3 regions of the Micromonospora sp. NPDC005161 genome follow, and region 2 is predicted to be linked to each of the others. Evidence: riboswitches for the same ligand, from Rfam matches in the RefSeq annotation. Region 2 holds a riboswitch; each other region holds the start of a gene.
The links. Region 2 has a riboswitch for cyclic di-AMP ahead of ACWD5O_RS04745 (C39 family peptidase). Riboswitches for the same ligand answer to the same signal wherever they lie in the genome.

Region 1: it holds a riboswitch for cyclic di-AMP, as region 2 does, so the genes downstream of both, ACWD5O_RS02575 (C40 family peptidase) here and ACWD5O_RS04745 (C39 family peptidase) in region 2, are expected to answer to the same signal.
Region 3: it holds a riboswitch for cyclic di-AMP, as region 2 does, so the genes downstream of both, ACWD5O_RS10365 (coiled-coil domain-containing protein) here and ACWD5O_RS04745 (C39 family peptidase) in region 2, are expected to answer to the same signal.

The regions. Positions count from the first base shown of each region.
Region 1 is NZ_JBSFYQ010000002.1:88,717-91,983, forward strand. It holds gene dcd (dCTP deaminase) at 1-459, shown strand, start outside; gene ACWD5O_RS02575 (C40 family peptidase) at 546-1,586, opposite strand; cyclic di-AMP (ydaO/yuaA leader) riboswitch at 1,599-1,734, opposite strand; gene ACWD5O_RS02580 (lysozyme family protein) at 1,965-2,444, shown strand; gene ACWD5O_RS02585 (N-acetylmuramoyl-L-alanine amidase) at 2,493-3,267, shown strand, end outside.
Region 2 is NZ_JBSFYQ010000003.1:202,437-205,703, reverse strand. It holds gene ACWD5O_RS04750 (alpha/beta fold hydrolase) at 1-454, opposite strand, end outside; gene ACWD5O_RS04745 (C39 family peptidase) at 620-1,465, opposite strand; cyclic di-AMP (ydaO/yuaA leader) riboswitch at 1,692-1,833, opposite strand; gene ACWD5O_RS04740 (hypothetical protein) at 2,126-2,890, opposite strand; gene ACWD5O_RS04735 (hypothetical protein) at 3,039-3,267, opposite strand, start outside.
Region 3 is NZ_JBSFYQ010000008.1:75,736-79,002, reverse strand. It holds gene ACWD5O_RS10370 (carbonic anhydrase) at 57-785, shown strand; gene ACWD5O_RS10365 (coiled-coil domain-containing protein) at 841-1,860, opposite strand; cyclic di-AMP (ydaO/yuaA leader) riboswitch at 1,865-1,995, opposite strand; gene ACWD5O_RS10360 (YibE/F family protein) at 2,162-3,267, opposite strand, start outside.

The sequences.
Region 1 (3,267 bases), on a different contig from region 2:
CGGGTCTTCAACAACCATCTCTACACCCACATCGACCCGGCAATGCAGCAGGACGACCTCACCTCGGTCGTCGAGGTGCCTGACGGCGAGCCGTTCGTGCTGCACCCGGGCGAGTTCGTGCTGGCCTCGACGCTCGAGGTCATCTCACTGGGCGACCAGCTCGCCGGCCGGCTGGAGGGCAAGTCGAGCCTGGGCCGGCTCGGTCTGCTCACGCACTCCACCGCCGGCTTCATCGACCCGGGCTTCTCGGGGCACGTGACGCTGGAGCTGTCCAACGTGGCGAACCTGCCGATCACCCTCTGGCCGGGCATGAAGATCGGGCAGCTCTGCATCTTCCGGCTCTCCTCGCCGGCCGAGCACCCGTACGGCTCGGTGGTGTACGGCTCGCGTTACCAGGGGCAGCGCGGGCCGACCCCGAGCCGCGCCTGGCAGCACTGGCGCACCTGGCCGACCCGCTGAAGCCACTCGTCGGGCAATGCGCCCGCCGTGTTAGTAAGGGGCCCCTCCTATACCGGAGGCGTTAAGAAGGGGCCCCTGCTTACATCTCAGCCTGGGCGGCCGTAGCTGTGGATCGGGCCGTCGTCGACCTTCTTCATCTTGATCGGCTGACCGGCCTGCGAGGCGTGCACGACCCAGCCATTACCCACGTACATCCCGACGTGGTGGATGTCGCTGTAGTAGAAGACCAGATCACCGGCGCGTAGGTTGGCCCGGCTGACGTCCTTGGTCACCCGGCTCTGCTGGGCGGCGTTGTGCGGCAGCGACACACCGGCCTTGGCCCAGGCGGCCAGCATCAACCCGGAGCAGTCGTACGAGTTCGGACCCTCGGCACCCCACACGTAGGGCTTGCCGATCTGGGCGCAGGCGAACTTGACGGCCACACCGGCACCGCCGCCGGGGTAGCTGGCCGGGCAGGGCGCCGGACGCAGCGGACCGCCGCCACCGTTGCCGTAAACCTTCAGGCGCAGCTTCTGCAGGCGGTCGATCTCGTCGTTGATCTGCTTCTTCTTGGCCGCCAGCTGGGCCTCGGTCCGGGTCAGCTGGGCCACCATCTCGTCCAGTGGCGCCTTCTGCGCGGCCAGTTGGTCACGCAGGTCGGCCACCTGCCGCACGTCCTGCTGCTGGTTGTGCGCAAACCGGTCGAGCATCTCGAGCTGCCCGACCACGTCGCTCGGTGACCGGCTGCCCAGCACGGCGTTGACGGTGGAGACGTTCTCGCCCTTGTACGCGCGCACAGCCAGGGAGCTGACCTTGTCCATCGCAGCGTCGACCTGGCGCTCCAGCGGGGCGATCCGGGCGGCCAGCGCGTTGGCCTGCTTGCGCTTCGCGGCCAGGTCGGCCCGGGTGGCGTTGTGCCGTTCGATGATCGGTTCGAGCTTGTTCCAGTCGGCGTCGATCTGGCGCTCGATCTCGGCGACGGAGGGGTCGGCGTGGGCCGCCGTGGCGCTGCCCGTCAGGACGACGGCAACGCCGACCAGGGCGGCGAGGGCGGTGGTGAAGCGGGACCAGCGTGAGCGCGGCACGATCGACGTCGGGCCGGCTGACGCCGACCGCTCGGACGACGGCCGCGGGGCATGGTGAGCCACCGGGTTCCGTACTCCTTCTTCCCGACCGCCTACCGGGTTAGCTGACGGGTTCGGGCGGGAAGGTGGACGCCCTACCGCAGTGGCTGCGGATTCACCCCAGAAACCTGGGTCCCCGGCTCGCTCGGAAGCGACTCGGCGGTGTCGGTCCGTTACCGCCCGGGTGGGCGGAGCTGCTGTCGGCCCGACGAATGACCAGAGTAGAGACGACCGTTACCGATCCGCAACCGGTGGGGCCGTGACACTCCGTACCGATTGCCGGCGACGACGGCCGGGAACGAAGGTTTCCTTCCACGAACCTCGGTAGGTCGAAAGGTATTGACGGGAGCCCCGGGCGGGGCGAAGGTGACCTCACTTCGCCCTTCAGATCTAGGGGGTTCGATGCACGGTCCAACCCTGTCCACCGGCCGGCGCGCGCTGCTCGCCGCCGCCGTGGTCGCCGCCGCGACCGCGGTTCCCCTACCCGCCGGCCCAGCCGTGGCCGCACCCACCGCCGACCGCCAGCAGCAGTACGCCGCCGCGGCGACCGAGTACGGCGTACCGGCCGACGTGCTGCTCGGCGTCTCCTATCTGGAGTCACGTTGGGACAGCAACGCCGGCACGCCGAGTACCAGCGGCGGCTACGGCCCGATGCACCTGACCGACGCCCGGCACGTGGCCGCCCTACCGGGGCGCAGCCACCACGACGCCGGCACCGAGGACCCGCGCGGCGACGACTCCCGCCCCGCACGGGAGATGGCGCCCCGACCCGCCGAGGATCCCGCGCCGCCCGCCGCAGCGTTGCAGACCATGGACGCCGCCGCCGCACTGACCGGCGCCGCCCCCGAGTCGCTGCGCACCGACCCGAGCGTCAACATCTGAGGCGGCGCGGCACTGCTGGCCGCGTACCAGCGGGAACTGGGCGCACCGGTGGGGGCCGGCACCGACCCGGCAGCCTGGTACGGCGCGGTGGCCCGCTACGCCGGCGCGGACAGCGCGGACGCCGCGGCGGCCTTCGCCGACGAGGTGTTCACCACCATCGGCGCCGGCGAGTCCCGGGTGACCGACGACGGCCAGCGGATCACGCTGCCGGCCCGGGCAATCCAACCGCAGCGCTCCTGGCTGGACCGGCTGGGACTGCGCCGGCTCGCCCGCCCCGACGGGCTGGAGTGCCCCCGCACCATCTCCTGCGAGTGGATCCCGGCGCCCTACGAGGCGTTCGGCGCCGGGAACTACGGCAACCACGACCTCTCCGACCGACCCGGCCGGCAGAAGATCGAGTACATCGTCATCCACGACACCGAGGCGAGCTGGGCGACCACGCTGCAACTCGTCCAGGACCCCACCTACGTGAGCTGGCACTACTCGCTGCGCTCGGTGGACGGGCACATCGCCCAGCACGTGAAGACCAAGGACGTCGGCTGGCACGCCGGCAACTGGTACGTCAACGCCAAGTCGATCGGGCTGGAACACGAGGGCTTCGCCGCGCAGGGCACCTGGTACACCGAGGCGATGTACCGGACCTCCGCCAAGCTGGTCCGGCACCTCGCCCTGCAGCTGGGGATCCCGCTGGACCGCCAGCACATCATCGGCCACGACAACGTGCCCGGCACCGTCGCCTCCACCGTGCGCGGGATGCACTGGGACCCGGGCCCGTACTGGGACTGGACGCACTACTTCACGCTGCTGCACGCGCCGCGGCTGG
Region 2 (3,267 bases):
CGGCGAGCCCGGAGACGCGCAGGTAGCGACGGGCCGCCTCGCTGCGGCTGGCGAACCAGCTGATCGGGCGGGTCGCGAGTTCGGCGGCGCGGGTCAGCTCGTCGGGTGACCAGACGGCCTTGATGCCCAGCCCGACCACCGCGTCCACCGGCGATCCGGCGGCGCGGGCGGCCAGCGCCAGGCCGACCACCCCGCCCAGCGAGTGCCCGAGCACGACGATCCGGTCGTCGGGGGCGAGGCCGTGGGCGATCCGCTCGGCGAACCCGGCGAAGGAGTACGACGGCAGCGGCGCCGACCAGCCGTGACCGGCGAGGTCCGGTGCCAGCCACCGCCCCGGCCAGTGCTGCTCCAGCAGCGGCGCCCAGGGCAGCCAGACGTCGCCGGTCGCCCCCATTCCGTGCAGCAGCAGCAGGACCGGCCCGCGGCCGGTGTGACCACCCGATTCATCCACCACGGCCGCAGTCTCCCACGGTTCGCCGGCGGGTACGAGAGGCCTCGTCGGCGGGACGACGGCGAACCACCTCGCGCGGTACGGCTTCACCGGCCGCCGACCACGTGAGAAAACGCCGCGGGCGCCGGCCCCTTGTGGGGGACGGCGCCCGCGGCGGCTGCGCCCGGGTCAGGCGGAGTAACCCCGAGTGGCGATCCAGTTCGCCAGGTCGATCGTGGTGATCCAGTACGACGGGTCGGCGGCGTTCGCCGAGTCGGCGATCCGCACGGTCCGGCCGTTGTCCTTGTAACCCACCACGGCGATGTAGTGCCCGCCGCCGTAGGAGTGCCAGCCACCATCGGTGTCGGTGGCGTCGCCGACGACGTTGGCCACCACGCCTCGGCCGGCGGTGATCGCCGTGACCACGTCGGCCTGGAGCCGGTCCATCTGGGCCGGGCTGGGCGCGCCGGTGAACATCCGGGTCCGGTACGGGGAGCCCTTCACCTCGGCGTTGAGCACCCGGGTGGTGTCCAGGGCCGAGTTGGTGCCCATCTCGGTGGTGCCCAGCTCGACGCCGAGCTCGTCCTGGGTGCGGTCGATCCCGGTGGCGCTGAGCGCGTTGCGGGTGGCCGCCGGGCCACAGTTGTAGTACGTGTTCTGCGCCTGGTAGTCGTAGTCGAGCACCTTGGTCGCGGGCGGCTTCGGCGCCGGCTTACGGGTCAGGTCCGGGTTGCCGGTGGCCTTGGCGGCGGGCGACGCGGCGCTGGCCGTCGGGGTGGCGGTGCTCGGCGAGGTGCTGGCCGAGGGGGCCGCGACGCGAGCCTCGCCGCGGGAGGCGACGGTGTCGCTGCGCATCTCGGCGACCGTGGTCGCGGTGTGCTGGCTGGCCGGGGCGTCGTCGGTGCCGGCGATCAGGGCGCCGGTGGTGGTCGCGAGCGCCAGGGCCGCGGCGGAGGCGGCGACGATCTGGTAGGGGCGCTCGGTGGCGAGACGACGGAGCTGACGCTTCAGGGTGTGCTTCACGGGGTCCTCCACGGATCGAGGGGAGAGCGGCACACCGGGCCGGACCGGTATCCGGACAGGCGCCAGCGCGCGGACCGTGGTCCGCGGGTGGTGAACCGCTCAGGGGTGTGCCCGGCGTGGCCGGGCGGAAGAGGCGGTGACCCGGGGGGTCAGCTCACCGGACGGATGAGCGGGGGCACCGCGGCGCCGTGGAGGCGGGGAAACAACCGAGGGGTGGAGAGGTGCTGCACGAGGATGGAACTCCTTCCGACACCGCCTACCGGGTTAGCTGACGGATTCGGGCGGGAAGATCGCCCTACCGCGGGCCGTGGCTCGCGGATTCACCCCGGACTTACTGATGGGTCCCCGGTTCGTTGATCACGATTGAGCGGGTCGGCGCGGCGTCGCCTCTTGCGAACGGTTACCGCACCGGACGGGACGACACTACTGGCCGGCTCAGGCCCTGCCAAGCCAGGTTCACCTGCGTAAACCTGAAATCATGCGCCAATTTCTGCGCGTATTGCCACTGACGTGACTCGATGGGACAACCGGTTACGGTGTCGCCTCCGGTCGACAACCGGACAGGCCGTCGAGAATGCCGCCGCATTTGCGCGAACATTGTGCCCGACCGTTCCAGCTGCCCGATCCGGCGCCGGTGTGACCGGGCTCACGCGCCCGGTCGGGCATTTCCGGTCAGCCCACCCGCGCCGGGCGCCAGCGCGCCGCGGTCGCCGGACGGGCCGCCGCGGTCACCGCCGGTCGGACCGGCACCCGGATCGGCCGCAACCGGGCCGCCGCCGCGTACGCCTCCTCGGCGAGCGTGCGGGCCGCCTCGGCGGCCAGTTCCGCATCCCGCCAGGTGGATCGTTCGCGCTCGGCGGCGGCCCGGTGCTCGACCCACCTGCCGTCCCGGACAGCGCGGCTCAGCAGCACCTCCTGCTCGACCGGGTGCCGTCGGGGATCCCAGCCGTTGCGGTGTGCGAAAACGTCAGTGAGCTGACGCATCGACAGGTCGCCGCGCCAGTGCGCCGCCATCGCCGCGCGGTGCAGGTAACGCTCCCGGGCGGCGTACTCCGTCGGGGAGCGCGGCGTGCGCGGGGTGGGCAGCGAACCGGCGCCGGCGAAGCGGCGGGCGGCGCGGTCCGCCTCCTCGTACCCGGCCCAGGCCCGCTCGGCCGCCTCCTGCGCGGCCAGCCAGTCGGCGCGACGTCGGCGGGCGGTCTGCGCCGCGCCGGCGGCGGCGACGGCCACCTCCTCGGCGTACCGGTGCAGGTCCGCCGCCTCGACGGCGGCCAGTTCCCGGGCCGTGGGCGCCGGGGACTCCTCGACGGTCGGCCGGTCCCGCTCGGGGCGGGCGATCAGCACGGTGAGCACGGTCAGGGCCAACAGGAACAGTGCCGACCAGATGGCGGCGGCCTGCGGAACCTCGGTCAGGAACCGGTAGAGGACGGTCTCCATGAACGGCACCTCGGGGGGAAGATCGCTGCGGTGGGGAGCCGCACGGCCGACCCGGGCCGGGATCACCGTGGCGGGCCACGGGCCGACGGGCGGGGTGTGCGGAGGTACGTGATCGACAGGCGTGGTGACGGGACGTCGTCCCGGTGGCTCAGAGCCTCGGCGGGGCCCGGGACGCCCGGGTGGCCGGATCGGCGGTGCGCGGCGATCGCCGCGGACCGGTCCCGACCGCGGAGGCGCCGGCCTCCGCCGGCACGGCGGCCTCGACGGCGGGCGCCGCCGGGGGCGCGTCCGGCGAGATCGGCGGGGCGGCGTGGTCGACAGCGACCGGAGCCGCGAGATCGGCGGCGCCCGTGGGGGCGACCCATCCGGACGACGGA
Region 3 (3,267 bases), on a different contig from region 2:
CGCCGCCCCGCTGATGAGTCGGTTGAGCAGGTCAACGCGTGGAAAGAGGTGCGGGGATGAGCCGTCCCGGTACACCCGGCCAGCAGCCGGGTTCGCAGCGTACTGCCGACCCGACGCCGGCACTCACCGAGCCGGCCCAGGCGTACGCCGAGCTGATCGCCGGGAACCGGCGCTTCGTCCGCGGCGCACCCCGCCACCCCAACCAGGATGCCGGACACCGGGCCGCGGTGGCCGACGGGCAGCACCCCTTCGCGGTGATCGTCGGCTGCTCCGACTCACGGTTGGCCGCCGAGATCATCTTCGATCGTGGGCTGGGCGACCTGTTCGTGGTCCGTACCGCCGGGCACACCACCGGCCCGGAGGTGCTGGGCAGCGTGGAGTACGCGGTGACCGTGCTCGGCACCCCGCTGGTGGTGGTGCTCGGCCACGACTCGTGCGGTGCGGTGCAGGCCGCCCGTGAGTCGGCAGCCACCGGCAACCCGCCCCAGGGGCACCTGGGCGCGGTGGTCGACGCCGTGCTGCCCAGCCTGCGTCGGGCCGAGGCGGAGGGGGTGGACGACATCGGCCGCATCGTCGACATCCACATCGCACAGACCGTCGAGGCGCTGCTCGGGCAGTCGCCCGTGCTGGCCACCGAGGTGGAGCGGGGGCGGTGCGCGGTGGTAGGGGTGTCGTACCGGCTGGCCGCCGGAGTGGTGCGTCCGGTGGCCGCCGTGCCGGCCACGACGCTCGACGGACCGATCGACGCCAGCACGCCGGTCGGTCCGGCCGCGCCCGCCGCCTGAACGCGTCGAGGGCCGCTCCGCGTCACGCGGAACGGCCCTCGACGGAGAGCGTGGGTCAGAGCAGCGACATGTGTACGTGGTCGGTGTGGTTCGACGGCCCGCTGTACGACTTCCAGCCGGTCGCCGGGAACCAGATCTGCCGGTTCCAGATCACGTAGTAGATGCCGAGCCGGTCGGCGTTGCGGATGAGGAACGCGGCGACGTTGTTGCCGTACGTCCGGGTGTCCTCGTTGTGCCACGGGCTGAAGCCGCTCTTCTGCAGAGACCAGTCGCAGGCGCGGCCCTTCGGGTGCTCCCACGGCCCCCCGGATCGGTAGCAGCCGACGAACCGGTTGAATCCGGCCCGCTTGACCTCCTTGTACGCGTGCAGCGTGCGCGGGGTGACGCAGCCGGACGTGGTCGGGTCGTTCTGGCTGCACGACTCGGACTTCCAGTCGCCGTCGGCGGTCCGGCCCGGGCCGAGCCGGGCGACCGGTGAGGTGGCCGACACCAGCCCGCCGGTGAAGCCCTTCCCACCGACCAGGGCGAGGGCCTTGTCCGCTTCGCGCTTCTCCTTGGCCATCAGGGCGGTCTGCTTCTGCTGCTCGCGGACCTCCGCGTCGAGGGCCAGCTTGGCCTGCTCAGCGCGGGTCTTCACCGCGTTGACCTCGGCGAGCTTCTTCTCGTTGACCATGTTCATCTCATCGAGCGCGGCGGCACGTTGGACGAACGAGTCCGGGGCTTCGCTCTCCAGCAGCATCGCCAGCGGGCCGATCCGGCCGGTGCGGTACGACTGGGCGGCGATCTGCCCGACCTGCGGCGCCAGTGCGTTCAGGTCGGCCTTGGCCCGGTCGACCTCCAGCGCCAGCTGCAGCTGCTTCTTCTTCGACGTGTTCAGTTTGGACTTGGCCGCGGAGAATTTGCGGTTGGTCTGCTCGATCACGTCGTTGAGCAGCTGGGGCTCGCCGTCCTCCTCGTGCCCGGACGGTGTGGGGGTCGTCGGGGCGGCCTGCGCCGGGAGGGGCCCGGCGAGCACGGTCAGTGCGGCGATCACGGCCACCACGGGTGTCAACCAGCGGCGTAGGGGTGCCGTCACAATGTTCCCTTCCGTCGACCGCCGACCGGGTTAGCTGACGGGTTCGGGGCGGAAGTGGCCCCTACCGCTGTCGCGGATTCACCCCACGTACCTGGGTTCCCGGCTCGCCGGTTGGCGATTGGGCGGTGGCACCGCAGGCGCCGCTTCGCGCCTTCATCGGTAACCGGCAGTGAGGTTACCCGAGAGCCCACCGGCTGAGCTACGCCCTGATACCGACTAAAAGCGTCATTTCGCCATGGCGCTGAGTGACCAGTGATGCGGTTCTCAGGGCGGACGCCCGACGTGGTCACGTTGAGGAGTGTCACCATGCCGTATCCGTGCTCCTGTTCGGCTCTGGCCACCGGTTGGTGGCGGTGGATGAGGGTGTGGTCCGCGTCGGGTCGGGCGACGTGAGGTCGGGCCGATCCGTGCGCGGGGAGCTCAGCGCCGCCAGTGCCTCGGCGCGGTCGGGCTGGGGTCGCGGGGCGGGCGCTTCGGCGGCGGGCGCGGTGGTCTGCCGGCCGGCTGCGGTCACCATCGCGGCCAGCCCGGTGGTCAGCGGTACGGCGGCGATCAGCCCGAGCGTGGCGACCCCGCTGCGGACGATCTCCTGCGCGAGGAACTCGCTGGTCAGGATCTGCCCGATCGGTCGCGAGTCAGCGGTGAGCAGGAGCAGCAGCGGCAACGAGGCGCCCGCGTACGCCAGCACGATGGTGTTGACGGTGGAGGCGATGTGCGCCCGGCCGACCCGGGTCGCCGCCCGGTAGAGCTGCAACCGGGTCAGCCCGGGGTTGGCGTTGGCCAGCTCGGTCACGGTGGCCGCCTGGGTGACGGTCACGTCGTCGAGCACCCCGAGCGAGCCGATGATGATCCCGGCGAGCAGCAGGCCGTGCAGGTCCACGTCGGCCTGGAACATCGACAGGGTGGTGGCGTCCTCGCTGCCGAAGCCGGTGAGGTGCGTGGCGCCGCTGACGATGGTGGCCAGTACGCCGGTGAGGACCAGGCTGCCCAGGGTGCCGAGCACCGCGACCGAGGTCTGCGCGCTGACCCCGTGCGTCAGGTAGAGCACCACGAACATGATCAGCGCGGCACCGACCACCGCTACCAGCAGCGGCGACCGGCCGGCGCCGATTCCGGGCAGCACGAAGGTGAGCAGGATGGCGAAGCTGGCGGCCAACCCGGCCAGAGCGGCCAGGCCCCGCCACCGGCCGAACGCGACGATCGCGGCGGCGAAGATCACCGCCAGCCACAGCAGCGGCGCGCCGCGCTGGTGTTCGGCGATGTTCCAACTGCTGGCGGTCGGATCGGTCGGGTCGGTCAGCTCCACCAGGATGACCTCGTCGTCGACCTCGACCCGGGGCGCGCCGGGTCCGGCGGGCACGGGTGTCTGGATCCGCTGGCCGGAGGCCGGCCCGTCGTTCACCCGGA